Regions from separate parts of the Devosia sp. A369 genome, predicted to be linked through region 2. Evidence: predicted binding sites of a transcription regulator. Region 2 holds the regulator's gene; each other region holds the start of a gene.
The links. Region 2 encodes LexA, which represses DNA repair genes until DNA is damaged. Its sites were predicted from a motif close to TGTTCNNNNTGTGTTCNG; they were not measured.

Region 1 (5,566 bases), on a different contig from region 2:
GAAGAGCCGCTGGATTTGCGGGTCTGGGAGCAGGGCGCGTCGCTCTATGAATCCGGTTTCGGTACGCTGGCCCCCTCCGAGCTGGCGCCCAAGGCCGAGCCCGATATCGTCATCATGCCGCTGCTCGGCTTTGACAGCACCGGCACCCGACTGGGCTATGGCGGCGGCTATTACGACCGGACCCTGGCCAAATTCAAGAAAAAGCCCCTGCTGGTCGGCCTCGCCTTTGCGGCGCAGGAGCTTGAGCAGATTCCGCGCGAGGCGCATGACGTGCCGCTCGACGCGATTGTCACCGAGGCGGGTGTGCGCCATTTCGGCGCGACTTCATGAGATTTCTGTTTCTGGGCGATGTGATGGGCCGGTCCGGCCGCGATGCCGTGACCGAGCGCCTGCCGGGGTTGATCGAGCGCTATGGCTTTGATTTCGTCGTGGTCAATGGCGAGAATGCCAGCCACGGCAAGGGGCTGACCGAGTCGCATTTCAATGCCATCCGTCAGGCCGGCGCCGATATCGTGACGCTGGGCGACCATGCGTTCGACCAGCGCGAGACGATTTCCTATATCGAGCGCGAGACTACGCTGATCCGCCCGATCAATATGCCGCCGGGCACGCCGGGGCGTGGGGCGATGTTTGTCGAGGGCCGCAATGGCCATCGCGTGCTGGTGATCAATGCGCTGGGCCGGGTGTTCATGGGGCCGGCGGATGACCCGTTCCGCGCCGTTGAGGCTGCGGTGGCGGCGTGTCCGCTGGGCGAGCAGGCCGATGCGGTGATTGTCGATTTCCACACCGAGGCCACTTCGGAAATCCAGGCCATGGGGCAATTTCTCGATGGCAAGGTGAGCCTGGTGGTTGGCACCCACACCCATATTCCCACCGCTGATCACCGCGTGCTGCGCGGCGGCACGGCGCTGATGGCCGATGCCGGCATGTGCGGGGATTTCGATTCCATCATCGGCACCGATACCGATGAGCCGCTCAACCGCTTTCTCACCGGCATTCCCAATGGGCGGTTCACCCCGGCCGAGGGCGAGGCGACCCTGTGCGGCGTGGCGGTGGAAACCGATCCGCGCAGCGGGCTGGCGCTCAAGGTGCTGCCGGTTCGCATCGGTGGCACGCTGGCGCAAGCGGAGCCGATTTTCGATTGAGCCCGGCCTCGAACAGCTTTGGCCCCAGCGGTTGTCGTTCCGGTCGGCCTCCCCCGGCGCGCTAGCGTGGACGTCACGGGTGGCAGGCGCTCAGCTTCACAAATGTGCTGCGCTTGCCTATAATCCGGCACCATAATCCTGCAGCTTCTTTTTCGAGGGGAGTGACCGATGGCCGGCCATTCACATGCCAAAAACATCATGCACCGCAAAGGCAAGTCCGATGCCGTGCGCTCCAAGGTATTCTCCAAGCTGGCGCGCGAAATTACCGTCGCCGCCAAGATGGGCATGCCCGACCCAGCCTTCAATTCGCGCCTGCGCCTGGCGGTGACCAATGCTCGCTCCCAGTCGATGCCGCGGGACAATATCGAACGCGCCATCAAGAAGGCGATCGGCTCGGACGGCGAGAATTATGACGAGATCCGCTATGAGGGCTATGGCCCGGGCGGCGTCGCCATCATCGTCGAGACGCTGACCGACAACCGCAACCGCACCGCCTCCAATGTCCGCTCCTACTTTTCCAAGAATGGCGGCGTGATGGGCGAAACCAACTCGGTCGGCTTCATGTTCGACAAGGTGGGCGAGATCACCTATCCGCTGGCTGCTGGCGATGAAGACAAGGTGATGGAAGCGGCCATCGAGGCTGGCGCCGACGACGTCGAGAGCGACGAAGAGGGCCACTACATCACCACCACGTTTGAAGCGATGGTGGATGTTGCCGCGGCGCTGGAGAAGGTGCTGGGCGAGGCCGAATCGGTCAAGGCCGTGTGGAAGCCGCAGACCAATACGATGATCGACGCCGACAAGGGCGCGACGCTGATGAAGCTGATCGCCACCATGGAAGAAGATGACGACGTGCAGAACGTCTATACCAATTTCGAGATGAGCGACGAAGACGCGGCCAAGCTGGAAGGCTGAGGCTTCAATCCAGTGAATTTCGGGGCGGTGCTGCGGCGCCGCCCTTTTTTATGCAATGCGCTTGAGGCCGATGGAGGGGTAGTCGTCGGCATGGGCCATGGCGACGCGGTTGCGGCCGCTCTGTTTGGCGTTGTAGAGCCGCTGGTCGGCAATGCGGAACAGTTCGGAAAAGCTCGCCGAACCGTCGAAGGCGACGCCGCCGATGGAGACCGACAGATTGCGCTGGCGGTCGGCGGGGGTGAACACCGCCAGATTGACCGAACGCCGGATGCGCTCGGCGACCGCTTCGGCGGCATGCTGGTCGGTATCGGGCAGATAGACGCTGAATTCCTCGCCGCCCATGCGGCCCACCAGATCGCCGCCGCGCAAAGTGGTGCGAATCGAGCGGGCGATGATGGTCAGCGCCTCGTCGCCGGCCTCGTGGCCGAACAGATCATTGATTGCCTTGAAGTTGTCGGCGTCGATCATCAGCAGTGCGCCGCCGGCGCGGCGCGACCGCTGGGTGAGCAGGGTGCTCACCGTGCTGGCGAAGGCGCCGCGATTGAGGCAGGCGGTGAGGCTGTCGGTGCGCGCCACGAGGCCAAGCCGCCGATTGGCGATGGCCAGCATGCGCAGCCGCAGGCTCATATAGAGAAATACCGGCACCCCCAGCATGACGGGCAGGATCGCAGCGGTGACAATCGCCAAATGCAGCGCCGCCTCGCCCATGTCGCGGAACATGAAGGCGCTGAATGCCACCGCCACCAGCATGCAGGCCAGCGTACCAAACAGGGTCCAGCGGCCGACACTGGACCAGGTCTGCATCGCGGTCAGGGTCTTGGAGATCAGCATCTGGCGCGGCCTTTCGGGCTGGAGTGGTGGGATGCCGCCATGCAGGCGGCTCGGCGATCAACTGGGCGGTGTGGTGGCTCCGTGGGCTCAGGCGGCTTGGGCGATGGCGACCCGGTCGCGGCCGGCATGCTTGGCGGCATAGAGGCGCTGGTCGGCAAGGCGGTAGAGGTCGTTGAACTGGGCACCGGCGACATAGATGGCCCCGCCAATGCTGACCGACAGGGGATATTTCGTGCCATTGGGCGCGAAGGTGATGGTGGCAATGGCGCTGCGGATGCGTTCGGCCACGTCGTCGGCGGTAGCGCTATCGACTCCGACCAGCAGCACGCCGAACTCTTCGCCGCCCAGCCGACCGACCAGATCATTGCCGCTTACGGCTTGGCGGATGGCGCTGGCCATCAACTGCAGCGCCCTGTCGCCATGGTCATGGCCGAAGCGGTCGTTGACGCTCTTGAAGTCGTCGGCATCGACGATCAGCAGGGCGCCCTGGGCATGGGCGGACGCCAGACGGTCGAGATGGCGGATGACGGCGCCGGTAAAGGCGCCCCGGTTGAGGCAGGTGGTGAGCCAATCGGTGGCTGCCAGATGTTCGAGCTGGCTATTGGCGTAGCGCAGCCGCTCATGCTTGAGCATAAGCAGAAAGATCAGCGGCCCGCCCAGCGTCAGCGGCATGGCGATGGAAACCACCAGCCCCTGCACGTTAATGCCGGCGGAGAAGGTCTCCATGATGACATTGGTCAAAATCAGCGACAGCATGATCGACAAGCCGATCAATGCGCCTGCGATGCGATAAACGCGCAACCACGCTCGCTTCGGAAGTTTCCGACGAATCTCGGCCATGAATGATTTGCCCCTGCATTCCCGGGGCGAAACTAGGGTCGTGGCTTGAAGATGGTGTTTCCGAGATAGCTACAATTTTACCGTATACAGCGTTTTCCACGGGCTTTGTTGCCTCTTTGTTCACATTGGCCTTGGTAGGCTGGCCTCGCTTCATTAAGGATTGTCGCATGAGTGCTGCTACCCGAATCATCGGTATCGACCCCGGCCTGCGTCGCTGTGGCTGGGGAGTGATCGAGACGCTGGGCAACCGGCTGAGCTTTGTCGCCGCCGGCACGGTGACGCCGCCGGTCGATGGCTCGCTGGCGGAACGGCTGGCGATCCTGTTTGCCGGGCTGGGCGAAGTGCTCGAGCGCTTCACCCCGGACGAGGCAGCGGTGGAAGAAACCTTCGTCAATGCGGGGGCGCGCTCGGCGCTGATCCTGGGGCAGGCGCGCGGCGTGGCGCTGCTGTCGCCGGCGGTGCGCGGCCTGCTGGTGGCGGAATATGCCGCCAATCTGGTCAAGAAATCCGTGGTCGGCACCGGCCACGCCGATAAGGGACAGGTTCAACTGATGGTCAAGACGCTGCTGCCGACGGCCGATTTCAAGGGGCCTGACGCGGCCGACGCGCTGGCCATTGCCATCTGCCATGCCCATCATCGCGTCGCCGCCCAGCGGCTGAAGGCGCTGGCATGATCGGCAAGCTCAAAGGGCTGGTCGACAGCTTTGGTGACGACCATGTGCTGATCGACTGCGGTGGCGTCTGTTACGTGGCCTTCTGCTCCAGCCGCACGCTGCAGTTGTTGCCGCGCGTCGGCGAGGCCGGGGTGCTGTTCATCGAAACCATCGTGCGCGAGGACATGATCCGGCTCTATGGCTTTGCCAATGAGAGCGAGAAGGGCTGGTTCAACCTGCTGATGACCGTGCAGGGGGTGGGCGCGCGGGTAGCGCTGGCGCTGTTGTCGGCGCTGACGCCGGCTGAACTGTCGAGTGCCGTGGCCTTGCAGGACAAGGCGATGATGGGCCGCGCCAGCGGCGTCGGGCCCAAGCTGGCAGTGCGGCTGATCACCGAACTCAAGGGCAAGGTGCCGGCCGGGCCGGGGATCGATGCCGGTACGCTGGGGCTGCAAGCGGCGTTGGGCGATGGGCTTGCGCCAACTGCCATTGCCGACGCCGTCTCGGCACTGACCAATCTGGGCTATTCCAACGCCCAGGCCTCGGCGGCCTTGGCCCGCATCGTGGCCCGCGACGGCGACGACATTCCCACCGAAAAGCTGATCCGGCTGGGCTTGCGGGAATTGAGCAGTTAGCCTTGCTTCCTTGCTCGCTCCTTACTATATTGAAATGTAAGAATTTCGTGTGAGGTAATGCGATGGCGGTGACGACGCTTACGAGCAAGGGCCAGATGACGTTGCCCAAGGACGTGCGGGACGACCTCAAGGTTGGACCGGGTGACAAGATCGATATCATCAAGCGGGACGGGGTTTACCTGTTGCGGCCGAGGCGCAGCGCAGTTGATCTTATCGGAAAATACAAGCGTCCCGGGCAACAGCCCCTGACTGTCGAGGACATGGACGAGGCGATCGGGAAAGCCGTCACCGAACGATATGAGCGCTCGCTTGATCGGGATTGATAGCAATGTGCTCGTTCGCATGCTGGTCGACGATGACGTAATCCAGGTCGCCAAGGCTCGGGCATTTTTGCAGCAAAACCACGATGCTCATTCGATCCTCATCAATGTAGCGGTTCTCATGGAAGCGATTTGGCTGCTGCGCAGCCGGTTCAGGTTTCCCGCCGATGAACTGCTCGCGGTGGTTCGGGATTTGCTGGACGCCCGGGAGTTTGAGGTCGACCGGC
Region 2 (7,307 bases):
ACCTCGCTCAACGCGCCAGGAAACTCTTCGCGCGTCAGCTTGCCCATCCCCTTGGGCGAGCTTCGTTCGAACGCGACGCTGCCATCGGCGCGCACGCCCCAGGCCCGAAGGTTGGAGGTGCCCCAGTCAACGGCTACCCAGTCTGCAATCTCAGTCACGTCGTCTCCTCACCGCCTGCCTCGTCGCGGCGCGACCCTAATGGCTGATATCCGTTTCAGCCAGCCCGATTCTGCGTCAGAGAACAGCCCGGATCGGCCCATGCGGTCCCCTCGTTTGGTAAGGTTTTCAGAGCGTTGAGGAATATCGACGGGCGTGAATTCATCGCCGCGTTCAATTGTATGATTTTTTCTTCGGAATCGCGTTCACTCTGGCGTAAGCCGTGTTAGAACGGCTGCAAACGCGGGCCCGTCGGTGTGTTTCGCGACGCTAGAGGAAAATGACATGACTGCAGGCAATGGCCAGGGCGAGGCGCCCAAGAAACTGCGTTCGCGGGCCTGGTTCGACAATCCCGACAACCCGGATATGACGGCGCTCTATCTTGAGCGCTACATGAATTTTGGCGTGTCGCGGGAAGAACTGCAGTCGGGCAAGCCGATCATCGGCATTGCCCAGACCGGCTCGGATCTCAGCCCCTGCAATCGCCATCACATCGTGTTGGCCGAGCGCGTGCGCGAGGGCATCCGTGAAGCCGGCGGCATCGCCATCGAATTTCCGGTGCATCCGATCCAGGAAACCGGCAAGCGCCCCACCGCCGGGCTCGACCGCAACCTGGCCTATCTCGGCCTCGTCGAAGTGCTGTACGGCTATCCGCTCGATGGCGTGGTGCTGACCATCGGTTGCGACAAGACCACCCCGGCGATGCTGATGGGCGCGGCCACCGTCAATATTCCGGCCATCGCGCTGTCGGTTGGGCCGATGCTGAATGGCTGGCACAAGGGCGAGCGCACCGGCTCGGGCACCATTGTGTGGAAGGCGCGCCAGATGATGGCCGCCGGCGAGATCGACTATGCACAGTTCATCGAGCTGGTGGCGTCGTCGGCGCCGTCGACCGGCTTCTGCAACACCATGGGCACGGCCAGCACGATGAACTCGCTGGCCGAGGCGCTGGGCATGCAATTGCCCGGTTCGGCCGCCATTCCCGCGCCCTATCGCGACCGCCAGGAAATGGCCTATCGCACCGGCAAGCGCATTGTCGACATGGTCCACGAAGACCTCAAGCCGTCCGACATCATGACCAAGGACAATTTCCACAACGCCATCGTGGTCAATTCGGCCATTGGCGGCTCGACCAACGCGCCGATCCATATCAACGCCATTGCCCGCCATATCGGCGTACCGCTGGATATCGATGATTGGCAGGAGCAGGGCCACAAGGTGCCGCTGCTGGTGAATTTGCAGCCGGCCGGCGAATATCTCGGCGAGGATTTCTACCATGCCGGCGGCGTGCCCGCCGTGGTCAACGAGCTGATGACGCAGGGCCTGATCCGCGAGAACGCGCCCACCGTCAACGGCAAGACCATCGGCGAAAACTGCGCCAGCACGGTGATTCAGGACGACAAGGTCATCCGGCATTTCGGCAATCCGCTCAAGGCGGAGGCCGGGTTCCTGGTGCTGCGCGGCAATCTGTTCGACAACGCCATCATGAAGACCAGCGTCATCTCCTCCGAGTTCAAGGAGCGCTACCTCAACAATCCGGCGCATCCCGGCATGTTCGAAGGCAAGGCGGTGGTGTTTGATGGTCCCGAGGACTATCACCACCGCATCGACGATCCGGCGCTGGAAATCGACGAAAACACCCTGCTGTTCATGCGTGGCGCAGGGCCCATCGGCTATCCCGGTGCGGCCGAAGTGGTGAACATGCGGCCGCCCAACTATCTGATCAAGAAGGGCATTCATGCCCTGGCCTGCATTGGCGATGGTCGCCAGTCCGGCACCTCGGGTTCGCCCTCGATCCTCAACGCTTCACCCGAAGCAGCGGCCGGCGGCAATCTGGCTATCCTGCGGACCGGCGACAAGGTGCGCATCGACCTCAACAAGGGCCAGGCCAATATCCTGATCTCGGATGAGGACATCGCCACGCGCCGGGCCGAACTGGAAGCGGCGGGCGGTTACAAATACCCCAAGCACCAGACGCCGTGGCAGGAAATCCAGCGCGGTATCGTCAGCCAGCTGGGCGATGGCGCCATTCTCAAGCCAGCCGAGAAGTATCAGCGCATCGCCCAGACCGAAGGCGTGCCGCGCGACAACCACTAAGCGCACGGCAAAATAGCAAAGGCCCGCATTTCGATGCGGGCCTTTTGTTTTGCCGGTCAGCGCGGGATAGAACCCGCAAAAGAAAAGGGCCACCGCGCTTTCACGCGGTGGCCCTTGACCGAGCAGCGCCGAAGCGCGCTCGCCTTGCTAACTAGAGCAGGGTCAGGTTCGTTGCCGATTCCTTGCCGTCACGGCCGGTCTCGAGCTCGTAGGTCACCTTGTCGTTCTCATACAGGCCCTGCAGGCCCGAACGCTGAACAGCGGAGATGTGGACGAAGGCATCCTTGCCGCCATTTTCAGGCGAAATGAAGCCGAAGCCCTTGGTGGTGTTGAAGAATTTGACGGTGCCGGTGATGACGGACATGATAGTTTCCTTGTGCTCTTACGAGCGGTTATCCAATGGCAACACGCCAAAGGAAAATAACGTTCGCATGGTAGAGAAGGAAGCCACGGTCCGGCACGCCGGCATTAGGCAGCCGACTTAGGCTGAAAACGTATGCCCACTATGTGGCACGAAATGGCGCCGATTGCAAGGTCTCGCGAATAGTGGTTGCAAGAACAATGCAGCAGCCCAAGCAAACCGCCTGCCTGCTTGCTGTTCATCCCCGCCACACCGGCAGTGGGCTACGCCAACGCCGCCCTGATATGGGCCAGCGCCCGGACGAAGATCGGGTGCCAGTCGGGACCCGGCTCGGCCGCCAGCGGCCACCAGAAAAAAGCAAAGCGGTGGCCGCCATCATCCGCGGTGTCAAAAAGCCAGCGTGATTCCAGCGGTCCGGCCTCAACGCGCACAAAATGCCAGAGTTGATCGGGAGCGATAGCAAGGCTGCTGCCCAGGTCGGACGTCACAATGGCTTGGGTGAGGCCGGACTCCTCGGCCAGTTCGCGGAGCGCTCCGGTGGCGATAGTCTCATCAGCCTCAAGCGTGCCCTTGACCAGTTGTACGCCGGCGAGCGGATGCCGAAACACCAGCAGCTCCGGCCCGTCAGACGTGGGGCGGAGCAGCACAGGGCAAAGCTTTTCGATGGGAGCCGGCATGCGAGATTTATGCCCGTCATGCCGGCCAAAGGTCAAAGCCGTCGGCTCAGTATTTGCGCAAAAGTCCAACCAGACGACCCTGCACCTTGACCCGGTCAGGCGGGAAAATGCGGGTTTCATAGGCGGGATTGGCCGCTTCCAGCGCGATTGTATTCCCCTTGCGGCGCAGGCGTTTAAGGGTTGCTTCCTCATCATCTACCAGAGCAACGATGATCTCGCCGGTGCTGGCGACATCCTGCTTCTTGATGAGCACGGTATCGCCATCGAAAATGCCGGCATCGATCATCGAGTCGCCGCGCACTTCGAGCGCGTAATGCTCGCCGCTGCCCAGCATTTCGGGCGGCACCATGATGGTGTGGGAATGGGTCTGGATCGCCTCGATCGGCGTGCCGGCGGCGATGCGGCCCATGACCGGGATGGCGATCGGCCTTGCATAGTCATCAGCGGCCGACATGCGCGAGGGGGGCGACGCCACCTTGCCCAGATTGCCTTCGATGACCGAGGGCTCGAAGCGGGTCTTGCGGCCGCCAAGCGATGGGTTCATCGAATCGGGGAGCTTGACCACCTCCAATGCCCGGGCCCGGTTGGGCAGGCGGCGGATGAAGCCACGTTCCTCGAGTGCGGTGATCAGCCGGTGGATGCCCGATTTGGATGCCAGGTCGAGCGCATCCTTCATCTCATCAAAGGATGGTGGAATACCGCTTTCCTTCATCCGCTCGTGGATGAACATCAGCAGCTCGTGTTGTTTGCGCGTGAGCATGGACCCCTCGGGAGCAGAATCGGAACATAGACGGAACGACCATACGTGTTCCAGTTATGTTCTGCAATATCCCTTGGGCTTTTACTGTCAGAAGCCGTCCACGGGGAGGGCTTCGACTAGCGTGCCGGCGGGTTGGCCGGGGTCGTTTTCGGGCTGGATAATCAGCATATCGGCGCGCGCCAGCGACGAGGTATGGCCGCTGTCGGTTTGCGAAATAGGCAGCAATTGCAAGCCGTTAGCTGTGTGCAATAGCTGCGCGCGCATGAAGTGGCGGCGGGCAGTATTGGGTGGGGTCGGACCAGCCAGCGGAAGGTGCCAGGGGGTGGGTTCGGGGTGGCCGAGCCAGGCGCGGAGGGCAGGGCGGATGAAGACCATGGCGGTGACCATGGCGGAGACCGGATTTCCGGGCAGGCCGAAGATCAGCGTCTTGCCTTTTGTCCCAAACATCAAGGGCTTACCGGGGCGCATGTTGATGCGCCAGAAGTCCAGCTTCACGCCGAGATCGAGCAAAACCGCCTGCACGATGTCATGATCGCCGACGCTGGCGCCGCCAGTAGTCACCAAGATATCTGGCGGATTGTCGAAGATTTCTGCCAGCATGCTGGCAAGTTTCTTGCGGTTATCTTGCGCGATGCCGTGGTCGGTAACAGATTGGGCGTAGGGAGCGAACAAAGGAGCCAGACCAAAGCTGTTTGATGCAACAATCTGGTCGGCTCCGAGTGGGTTGCCGGGCAGCACCAATTCGTCGCCGGTGGCGAGCAGGGCAATGTTCGGCCGTTTGGCGACGCCCAAAGTTGCGGCATTGGCGGCGGCGGCGACGGCGAGGTGCATCGGGGCGAGGCGCATGCCCGGATCGAGCAATTGCTGGCCGGTGGCAAAGTCGTTGCCGCGGGGGCGAATGCTGTGACCGAGCCGGGCCGGGGCGGTGAAACGGACGACGCCGTCCGCTGCGACGGCCTCTTCCTGCATGATGACGGTATCGGCGCCGGGGGGCACCGGGGCGCCGGTGAAGATGCGGACGGCCTGGCCGGGCTCAATTGTGCCGGAGAAGCCGGCACCGGCTTGCGAGGTGCCGACAATGGTCAGGGCGTGGCCGTCGACCACATCGGCGGCGCGCATGGCGTAGCCGTCCATGGCGCTGGCGTTGAAGGGGAGCTGGTCGTGAGTGGCGAGCAGTGGCTCAAGCAGGACGCGACCGGCCGCCTGGGCGAGCGGCACGGTTTCCAGCGTCGGGGCAGGAACGCGGTTGAGGATGGCGGCGATGGCGGATTCGACCGGTAGCAGGCTCATGGCCGGGAGAAGTCGCCGGATTTGCCACCGGATTTTTCCAGCAGGCACATGTCGGTGATGGTCATGCCGCGATCGATGGCCTTGGCCATGTCGTAAAGGGTGAGCGCGGCGGTCGAGGCGGCGAGCAGCGCTTCCATTTCGACGCCGGTCTGGCCGGTGGTTTCCGCCGTGGCGTGGATGAGAATCGCTTCGGCTCCGTCCTGCTCGATATCGACGCTGACCTTGGTCAGCGGAATCGGATGGCAGAGCGGAATGAGGTCGCTGGTCTTTTTGGCGGCCATGATGCCGGCGATGCGGGCCACGGCCAGCGCATCGCCCTTTTTGAGACCGCCGCCCATGATCAGGGCGATGGTTTCGGCCCGAGCCAGAATGCGGGCCTGGGCCACGGCGCGGCGACGGGTGACGGCCTTATCGCCGATATCGACGATATGGGCCTCGCCCTTGGCGTTGAGGTGGGTGAGGCCCTGGGTCATCAGGCGACGACCTGTGATGCGCCGGTCAGCAGGGTGCGGGTGGCGGCGGCCACGTCGTCCTGCCGCATCAGGCTTTCGCCGACGAGGAAGGTGCCGATATTGGCGTCGCGGTCGAGCATCAGCACGTGGTCGTGGGTGACGATGCCGCTCTCGCTGACCAGCAGGGTGGATTTGGGCACGCCGACGGCCAGCTTGACCGACGTGTCGAGCGTGGTTTCGAAGGTGCGCAGATTGCGGTTGTTGATGCCGATAAAGCTCGCATCCAGCGCCAGCGCCCGGTCGAGTTCGAGCTGGTCATGCACTTCCACCAGCGCATCCATCTTCCACTCATGGGCGGCGTCGAGCAGATAGCGCGCCACGTCATCGCCTACAGCGGCGAGGATGATCAGGATACAGTCGGCACCCCAGGCGCGGGCTTCGGCCACCTGATAGGTTTCAAACAGGAAGTCCTTGCGCAGTACCGGCAATTGGGTCGCGGCGCGGGCTTGCTTCAGAAATTCCGGCGAGCCCTGAAAGCTGGGGCCATCGGTGAGCACCGAGAGGCACGCCGCGCCGGCCGATTCATAGGCGCGGGCGATGGCTGCCGGGTTGAAATCGGCGCGGATCAGTCCCTTGGAGGGGCTGGCCTTCTTCACCTCGGCGATCAGCGCATAATCGCCGGCCGCGCGTTTGGCCTTGAGGGCTTTGACAAAGCCGCGCGTCGGCGGCTGGTCGTGGGCCTGAGCCACCACTTCGGCCCAGGGGCGCAGGGCTTTGGCTGCCGCGATTTCTTCGCGCTTATAGACTTCAATCTGCTGGAGTATATCGCTCATTGCTCTCGTCCGTTCGAAACCGCCACGAGGCGGGCGAGGGTTTGTTTGGCTTTGCCGCTGTCGATCACCGCAGCGGCGGCTTCGGCGCCTTCGCGCAGATCGGCAACCTTGTCGGCGACGATCAGCGCCGCGCCGGCATTGAGTAGCACAATATCCCGATACGCGCCCGGCGCGCCGTCGAACAGGGCATGGATGGTGGCGGCGTTGTATTCCGGGTCAGCGCCGAGCAGGTCTTTTGGATCATGCCGCTTGAGGCCGGCCTGTTCGGGCGTCACCTCGAAGCTGCGCAGATCGCCATTGGCAATCTGGGCGACGAAGCTGGGGCCGGTAACGGTGATTTCGTCGAGCCCGTCGCTGCCATGCACCACCCAGGCCTTGATGGCGCGATTGGCGAGCAGGGCGGCGGCCACGGGCTCCACCCATTCCTGGGCATAGACGCCCAGCATGTAGCGGCGCACGCCGGCCGGGTTGGATTGCGGCCCGAGCAGGTTGAACATGGTGCGCACGCCCAGCTCGGCGCGAGCGGGGCCGACATGGCGCATGGTTGGATGGTGGCTGGGCGCGAACATGAAGCCGATGCCGGCGTCGCGGATACAGCGCGAAATTTCGGCCGGGGTCAGGTCGAGCTTGACGCCGAGGGCTTCGAGCGCCTGCGACGAGCCGGATTTGGAGGACAGGGCG
Region 3 (7,307 bases), on a different contig from region 2:
GGAGCAGATGCTGGCCTACAATTGTTCGCCCAGCTTCAACTGGGCCAAGCATATGGACGAAGGCGCGATGGCCCGCTTCCAGCGTGAAATTGCGGCGATGGGCTATAAATACCAGTTCATCACCTTGGCGGGCTTCCACAATCTCAGCCTCACCACGTTCGAATTGGCCCGCGCCTACAAGCAGGACGGCATGGCGGGCTATAGCCGGCTGCAACAGGCCGAATTTGCCGCCGAGGCGCATGGTTTTTCGGCGGTGCGGCACCAGCGCGAGGTGGGCACGTCGTATTTCGATGCGGTGTCGATGGCGGTGAGCGAAGGCAAAAGCGCCACCACCGCAATGGGCGAAAGCACGGAAACGGCGCAGTTTCACTAGCTGCTGCTACCCCCAATCACGGTGTCATCCCGGCTCAAGGCCGGGATGACACCGCGTTTTTGGGGAGGGCGACCTTACCCCGCCACCGGCAACAGCGCGCCCAGCAGGCCGAAGGCCAGTGCTGCCAGACCGAGCGTGTGCAGCAGGGCAATGGCCCAGGTGGTGGCGACGAAGCGCGGTTTGACGGTCTTGTGGCGATAGACTTCCTGCGCCGCCAAGCCGCCAATAATGCCGCAGCACAGATCGACGACATGCAGATTGGTTTCGCTGACCCGGTATTTGCCGGTGAGCGCATAGAGCTTGTCAAAACGATAGAGCAGGGCGCTGCCGGTGCCCATGGCGGCATAAAGCAGGCCAAGCCAGACCGGCGCCCGCTCGGTGCCGATGGCCCAGAGGATCAGCAGCGTCATCAGCGTTGCAGCGGCGGTGCGCAGCCCCAATTTGTAGCGCGAGACATTCCCGCCGCCCTGCCGGACATCGCGCAATGTTGGCACCACGGCGGCCGCGACGGCAACGGTGACATCAACGGCCGACAGCCGGCCTTTGCGGCCGATGGCGGTATCGAAGCTGAGCTGATCGCCAATGCGCGGGCGCGCGCCGCCCGACACCTTGGAAATATGGACGTAATAGTCCCGCCCCGCGTCATCGCGCACGAAGCCATAGCCGCCCTTGTTATTCCACTGGACCAGTTCGCCCGATCTTCTCATCATCACCCTGCCGGCAGTTGCCGTCACCAATATGGGGCAGAAGGTTAACGAGGCTTAAGCAAAAGCTAATTTCTGTTGGCCGTTCAACCAGGATGGTTATAGGCTTTCCCGCAGTGCCGACCAAATAGCTGCTGCTGCCATGTCCCAATCAGCCAAGCGCTTCGTTGTAAGCCAACTCGACAAAGCCGGAATTACGCCCAATGGCGACCGGCCAACCGACCCGCAAATCCATGATGAACGACTCTGGGCCCGCCTGCTGCGCGATGGCACGCTGGGGCTGGGCGAAAGCTATATGGATGGCTGGTGGGACGCGCCCGAACTGGATCAATTCCTGTTCAAGCTTATGAATGCCCATATTCAGGACGCCTTTCCCAAGGATCTGGCGGAACTGTGGAGCGTGGCTCGAGGCAAGCTGCTCAACCTGCAGCGGCTACATGTCACCGAGGTGGGCGAGAAGCATTACGACATCGGCAACGATCTCTATGCCGCTATGCTCGACAGCCGGATGATCTATTCCTGTGCCTATTGGCGGGACGCCGGCGATCTCGACGCGGCGCAGGAGGCCAAGCTCGACCTGATCTGCCGCAAGATGGGGCTGATGCCGGGGATGCATATTCTCGATATCGGCTCGGGCTGGGGCGGTTTCCTGCAATTTGCCGCCGAACGCTATGGCGTGTCCGGCGTTGGCGTCACCGTCAGCAAGGAACAGGCGGCGCTGGCCAATACCCGGACGGCGGGGCTGAAGGTGGAAACGAAACTGCTCGATTATCAGGCGCTGGACGGGCAGTTCGACCGCATCATCTCGATCGGCATGTTCGAGCATGTCGGCTACAAGAATTACCGTGCCTATTTCGACAAGGCCGCCAGTCTGCTCAAGCCGGATGGGCTGATGCTGCTGCATTCCATTGGCGGGCACCACTCCACCACCCATGGCGATCCGTGGAGCGAAAAATACATCTTTCCCAATGGCATGCTCCCCTCCGTCGCCCAGATCGGCAAGGCCATTGAAGGCCTGTTCGTGATGGAGGACTGGCATAATTTCGGTGCTGACTATGATCGCACCCTGATGGCCTGGCGCGACAATTTCGATGCGGCCTGGCCAGAACTGATCAGCGAGCAATATGACGAACGCTTCCGCCGCATGTGGCGCTACTATCTCAGCGTCTTCGCGGCGCTGTTTCGCGCCCGCAATATCAGCCTGTGGCAGGTAGTGCTGTCGCCCAAGGGCGTGCCGGGCGGCTATGTCAGCATCCGCTGAGGGGCGGATTCACGTGAAACACATAGGCTTCAAGTGGCGCCGAAATTGAGCCGATAGCTCAGAGCCTCAGCGATATGCGGGCGACCGACACTGTCCACGCCGGCCAGATCGGCCAGAGTGCGGGCTACTTTGAGCACGCGGTGATAGGCGCGGGCCGAGAGGTTGAAGCGCTCGGCGGCTTGCAGCAGCAGCGCCTGACTCTCCTTGTCCGGATTGACCAGAACCTCAATCAGCGTCGCGCTGGCGGCGGCATTGGTGAAGATGCCGGGATGCTCGGCATAACGCTGGCGCTGCCGCACCCTGGCGCGCGCCACCCGCTCGGCCACCACGGCGGAGCTTTCGGCGATGGTGGATGGCATGATCATGTCGGCGGCCGAAACCGCCGGTAGGTCGATGCGGATATCGATGCGGTCAAGGAACGGCCCCGAGATGCGCGCCTGATAATCATCGGCACAGGCCCGGCCACGCTTGCAGGTGTGACCGGGGGTGCCGGCCATGCCGCATTTGCACGGGTTCATCGCCGCGATCAGTTGCACCCGGCTGGGATAGGTGACCCGCGCATTGGCGCGGGCGATGATTGTTTCGCCCGCTTCCAGCGGCTGGCGCAGGCTGTCCAGCACGCTGGGGGCAAATTCGGGCAGTTCATCGAGAAACAGCACGCCATTATGCGCCAGGCTCACCTCGCCCGGTTTCACCCGCAAGCCACCGCCGACCAGTGCCGCCATCGAGGCCGAGTGATGCGGGGCGCGGAATGGTCGGCGATCCGACAGCGCGCCGCCGACCAAAGCGCCGGCAATCGACTGGATCATCGAGATATCGAGCAGTTCACGCGGTTCAAGCGGCGGCAGGATCGAGGGCAGGCGTGCCGCCAGCATGGATTTGCCGGCGCCGGGCGGGCCGATCATCAGCATATTGTGGCCACCGGCTGCTGCCACTTCCAGCGCCCGCCGCGCCACCAACTGGCCGCGCACGTCGCTGAGATCGGGCAGGCCCTCGGGCGCCGGGCGCTTGCGGGGCGTTGGCCGCGCCGCCAATTGATGGCCGGTGAGGTGATTGACCAGCGCCAACAGGCTTTCGGCGGCGATGATATCGAGCCCATCACCTGCCCAGGCGGCCTCGGCGCCCGAGGGGGCGGCGCAGATCAGCCCCAGATCGCGGCTCTGTGCGGCAATCGCCGCTGGCAAGATGCCACCGACATGGGCGAGGCGGCCGTCGAGCCCCAATTCGCCCAGCGCCAGATAGCCGTCCAGCGCGTCCTGCGGAATGGCGCCGATGGCGGCCATGATGCCGAGCGCAATGGGCAGATCGTAATGACTGCCCTCCTTGGGCAGGTCGGCCGGCGCCAGATTGACCACGATGCGCTTGGGCGGCAGGCCGAGCCCCGAGGCGATCAGCGCGGCGCGGACCCGTTCGCCGGATTCATTGACTGCCTTGTCGGGCAGGCCGACCAGAATGATTTTCGGCAGGCCGGGCGCGATCTGCACCTGCACATCGACCGGCACCGCCTCGATGCCTTGAAACGCGACTGTCGCTACGCGGGTGACCATCGTCCATGCCCCAAGCCCCAAGCCCCGCCGCAGAGTAGCAAAGCAAACCGAGGCTCACAAGAACGTAAAGCGAACGAAATACGGCATGTTAACCACGCCGCTTGCCACATAGGTAAACCTAATCCTCCGTTAACCGCGCCATGTTGAATCAAAGGCTCAGTCAGTCTTGCGTAGAGTTGTGATCCGATGCTTGCCAGCCGGCCTTTTCCCTCGTTTTCTGCGATCGCAAAGGGCACGGTTTCGGCCATGCTGGCCGCAATATTGGTCGCCTGTTCGTCCGGCGGCGGGCTGTATGGCCCGATCCAGGGCGATAACCGCCCCCATTCGGGCGTCGACCGGGCCAGGGCGATGCCGATCCAGGGGATCGACGTGGCGCGCTATCAGGAAAATGTCGATTTCCGACAGGCGTTTCAGTCCGGCATCCATTTCGTCTTCATGAAGGCGACCGAGGGCAAGGACTATATCGACCCCAATTTCCGGGTGAACTGGGTGCGGGCGCGCGAAGCCGGCATGCCGCGCGGCGCCTATCACTTCATGACCTGGTGCTCGCTGGCCTCCGAGCAGGCGGCCTGGTTCGTGCAGAATGTGCCCAATGATTTCGATGCGCTGCCGCCGGTGCTGGATCTAGAATGGAACAACCATTCGAGCTGCAAAAACAAGCCAAGCCGCGCCGATGCGCTGGAAAAGATCCGCGTCATGCTCGACGCCATGGAGCGCCATACCGGCAAGCTGCCGATCATCTATACCGACATGAACTTCCACCGCGACGTGCTCGACGGCGCTTATTTCCCCAATGCGTTCTGGCTGCGCTCGACCGCTGCCGAGCCGCATGAGCGCTATGGCAACCGCACCTGGACCTTCTGGCAGTGGACGCAGACCGGCGTGGTGCGCGGCGTGCGCGGCGAGGTGGATCGCAATGCCTTCTACGGCAACCAGAATGACTGGATCACCTTCCTGCTGACCGGCTGCGATCCGCGCGCCATTGCCTCATTGGGGCCGACTGGCCGGTGCCAGTCGGCGAAATAGGACTTGGTTAGCGCCCGCGCCACATGCGGGCGCGGCCATAATCGACGACCTCGGCATCGGCCTCGGGCTGATACAGCACCGAGTTGACGGTGACGGGTCCCTGCTCGGAATCATAGGTGAATTCCTGCTCGTCGCGCATGCCGAGCAGCGCCAGCCCATGCAGCGAGCGCAGGGAAATGGTCTGGCCGATGACTTCGCGCGCGGCGCCGAGCACCAGTTTATGTTCAAGCCAACGGCCATCGCCGACGCGATAGCGGACCTGGCTGTTCATGGTGACCACGGTAGGGTCGATCATCTCGGAGTCCACAACATCGGACTGGACGAGCTTTTGCCGAAGCAGATCGAAATAGCCGCGTTCTCCTGAGGGGCGCGCCATGGCGATGCCGCGCAGAATGGCATAATCCCGATCGGTCATGACGAACTGGGGCGAGTCCGACATTTTATGAGGCTCCTTAACAGCTGAAATGAAACAGGGAATGGGCGCCGCGCCAGGGAGGGCGCGGCGCCAGTCAATCAGGGCTTGCTGGTGCCGAGCGCCGTCAGCACGCGGGCGCGATCGTCAAGAGCGCGCAGGCGGATGGTCATGGTTTCGGTCTTGACCGGGGTCTGCGGCGGCAGCTTGTATTCCAGATCGGGTAGCACCGACTTGACCCAATCGGTGAAGCGCTGCAGCTTGTGCGCGCCGCTAATGGGCAGGGTGACGGCATATTTGAAGGTCATAATCGAATTATCCATACAAACGCATCGCCGCATCCCGGCGTCGGCAAGACGCGGGTGCTACGGACGATGACAACTGACCCGCGGAAAGCGGGTGCAAAATCAGCGGAAAATTAGGGACTTATCCTGGCCCGGCCCTTGCAACGCAGGTGGCCGAACCAGGTCACACACCTCGAAGGAGGCGGATCCGGTGCTGCTGGCGATGATCGGAACGATTGGCGCGCATGCCCATATCAAAGCAGAACGCGGCGGAAAGTCAAATCACTGCCGGCATACATGCCGGATCGGCTTGCCAGCCCTCAGGGTCGGGACTAGCCTTCGCCTATTATGAACCGGGCAAATTTGCCCGAGGAGGACTGAAATGGCCAAGGGTCAGATGCGCAGCAACAAAGAAGCCAAGAAACCCAAAAAGGACAAGATCGTCGCCGCCAAGCCGATCACCGGTCTGGGCTCGGGTAGCGCTGGCAACGCCAAGAAGTAAGCGTCCCAATCGCGACAGATGTGGCGGTCGACAGGGGTCGGCCGCCTTTTTTTTGTGGCCAGGCGTCAGGATGCGAGGCTGGGGGCCATCGACACTAGAATGTCCGTGCGCGGCACGCTGCCGTGGCTGGAACTGGCGGCCAGCATGGCCAGGATCATCAGGGCGATAACGGTAGCGATACGCACAGGCTCGGTCCTCCAGCAGAAGGTCTGAGCCCATCAACTGCGCCTTGGCGCTGCGGCGGTCAATGCCAGCGTTAAGACTTGCTTAACGGTGCAATTTTAGCGAATTTTCGAGGGTGTTCAGCCCGCCGTATGGCCGAGCAACCCGCTGGACTGGATCCCGTCAAAGACAAACTGCACCGCCAGCGCGGCCAGCAGGATGCCGACGACGCGCGACACCACCGCCAGCCCGGTGACCCCGAGCACGCGCTGGATCGGAATCGCCACCAGCAGCGTCAGCCAGGCCAGAAACAGGATCACCACCACCGCCAGCAACACCGACCAATATTCCAGATTGGTCTTGGTGCCGGTGGTCAGCAGGATCACTGCGCTGATGGCACCGGGGCCGGCGAGCAGGGGCATGGCCAGCGGAAACACGGCGATATCCTGGCGCTGGCGGGCCTCCACCTCTTCCTCGTCAGTGGTGCCGGTGCCGCCCGAATGGCGGGCGAACACCATGTCGATAGCGATCAAAAACAGCAGCAGGCCGCCGGCGGTACGCAGCGCCGGAATGGTGATGCCGAAGACTTCGAGGATCGGATTGCCCAGCACGCCGAAGAGCAACAGGATGATGCCGGCGATGATGACGCCACGCGTGGCGAAGGCAAAACGCTGCTTGGAGGTGTGATGCTTGGTCAGCGCCGCGAAGATAAAGGCGATATCGGCCACGCCCACAGTGGCGAACAGCGTCGCGAAGGCGACGAAAAAGGTAGTTGTGGGCATGACGCCGGTCCCCTCAGAGCGAGATAGACCTAGCGTTTTCGTGACCGTTTGGCGACCCCCTGCCGCGGGCCTGCTGTCGCCGGGTCAGACCATGCGTGCCGCGGTCGCCAGGCCGGCCAGCAACAGCAGGCCAAACCCGTCGATCCAGCCCCGCGAGCGGCTCAGCCAATCGGCTTTCGGCCGTGTTGTCGGCAGAAACCGCAGCAGCCAGACGGCGCCGTAGAGCACCCATACGGTGAAAAACGCCACCATCA

Region 1: the regulator LexA is predicted to act here: its motif matches at 3,838-3,855, upstream of ruvC (crossover junction endodeoxyribonuclease RuvC).
Region 3: the regulator LexA is predicted to act here: its motif matches at 3,944-3,961, upstream of ACX3OZ_RS12830 (YifB family Mg chelatase-like AAA ATPase).

The regions. Positions count from the first base shown of each region.
Region 1 is NZ_JBTMWV010000012.1:26,206-31,771, reverse strand. It holds gene ACX3OZ_RS14750 (5-formyltetrahydrofolate cyclo-ligase) at 1-330, shown strand, start outside; gene ACX3OZ_RS14745 (TIGR00282 family metallophosphoesterase) at 327-1,145, shown strand; gene ACX3OZ_RS14740 (YebC/PmpR family DNA-binding transcriptional regulator) at 1,314-2,060, shown strand; gene ACX3OZ_RS14735 (GGDEF domain-containing protein) at 2,109-2,891, opposite strand; gene ACX3OZ_RS14730 (GGDEF domain-containing protein) at 2,979-3,731, opposite strand; gene ruvC (crossover junction endodeoxyribonuclease RuvC) at 3,899-4,405, shown strand; gene ruvA (Holliday junction branch migration protein RuvA) at 4,402-5,019, shown strand; gene ACX3OZ_RS14715 (AbrB/MazE/SpoVT family DNA-binding domain-containing protein) at 5,082-5,342, shown strand; gene ACX3OZ_RS14710 (PIN domain-containing protein) at 5,329-5,566, shown strand, end outside.
Region 2 is NZ_JBTMWV010000001.1:156,963-164,269, reverse strand. It holds gene ACX3OZ_RS00775 (2-dehydro-3-deoxygalactonokinase) at 1-158, opposite strand, end outside; gene ACX3OZ_RS00770 (IlvD/Edd family dehydratase) at 442-2,253, shown strand; gene ACX3OZ_RS00765 (cold-shock protein) at 2,405-2,617, opposite strand; gene ACX3OZ_RS00760 (NUDIX hydrolase) at 2,878-3,291, opposite strand; gene lexA (transcriptional repressor LexA) at 3,338-4,051, opposite strand; gene ACX3OZ_RS00750 (molybdopterin molybdotransferase MoeA) at 4,139-5,341, opposite strand; gene moaC (cyclic pyranopterin monophosphate synthase MoaC) at 5,338-5,814, opposite strand; gene trpC (indole-3-glycerol phosphate synthase TrpC) at 5,814-6,626, opposite strand; gene trpD (anthranilate phosphoribosyltransferase) at 6,623-7,307, opposite strand, start outside.
Region 3 is NZ_JBTMWV010000009.1:42,336-49,642, forward strand. It holds gene aceA (isocitrate lyase) at 1-373, shown strand, start outside; gene ACX3OZ_RS12820 (DUF1294 domain-containing protein) at 448-1,080, opposite strand; gene cfa (cyclopropane fatty acyl phospholipid synthase) at 1,220-2,338, shown strand; gene ACX3OZ_RS12830 (YifB family Mg chelatase-like AAA ATPase) at 2,368-3,885, opposite strand; gene ACX3OZ_RS12835 (glycoside hydrolase family 25 protein) at 4,132-4,911, shown strand; gene ACX3OZ_RS12840 (hypothetical protein) at 4,919-5,350, opposite strand; gene ACX3OZ_RS12845 (hypothetical protein) at 5,425-5,646, opposite strand; gene ACX3OZ_RS12850 (MarC family protein) at 6,412-7,053, opposite strand; gene ACX3OZ_RS12855 (hypothetical protein) at 7,138-7,307, opposite strand, start outside.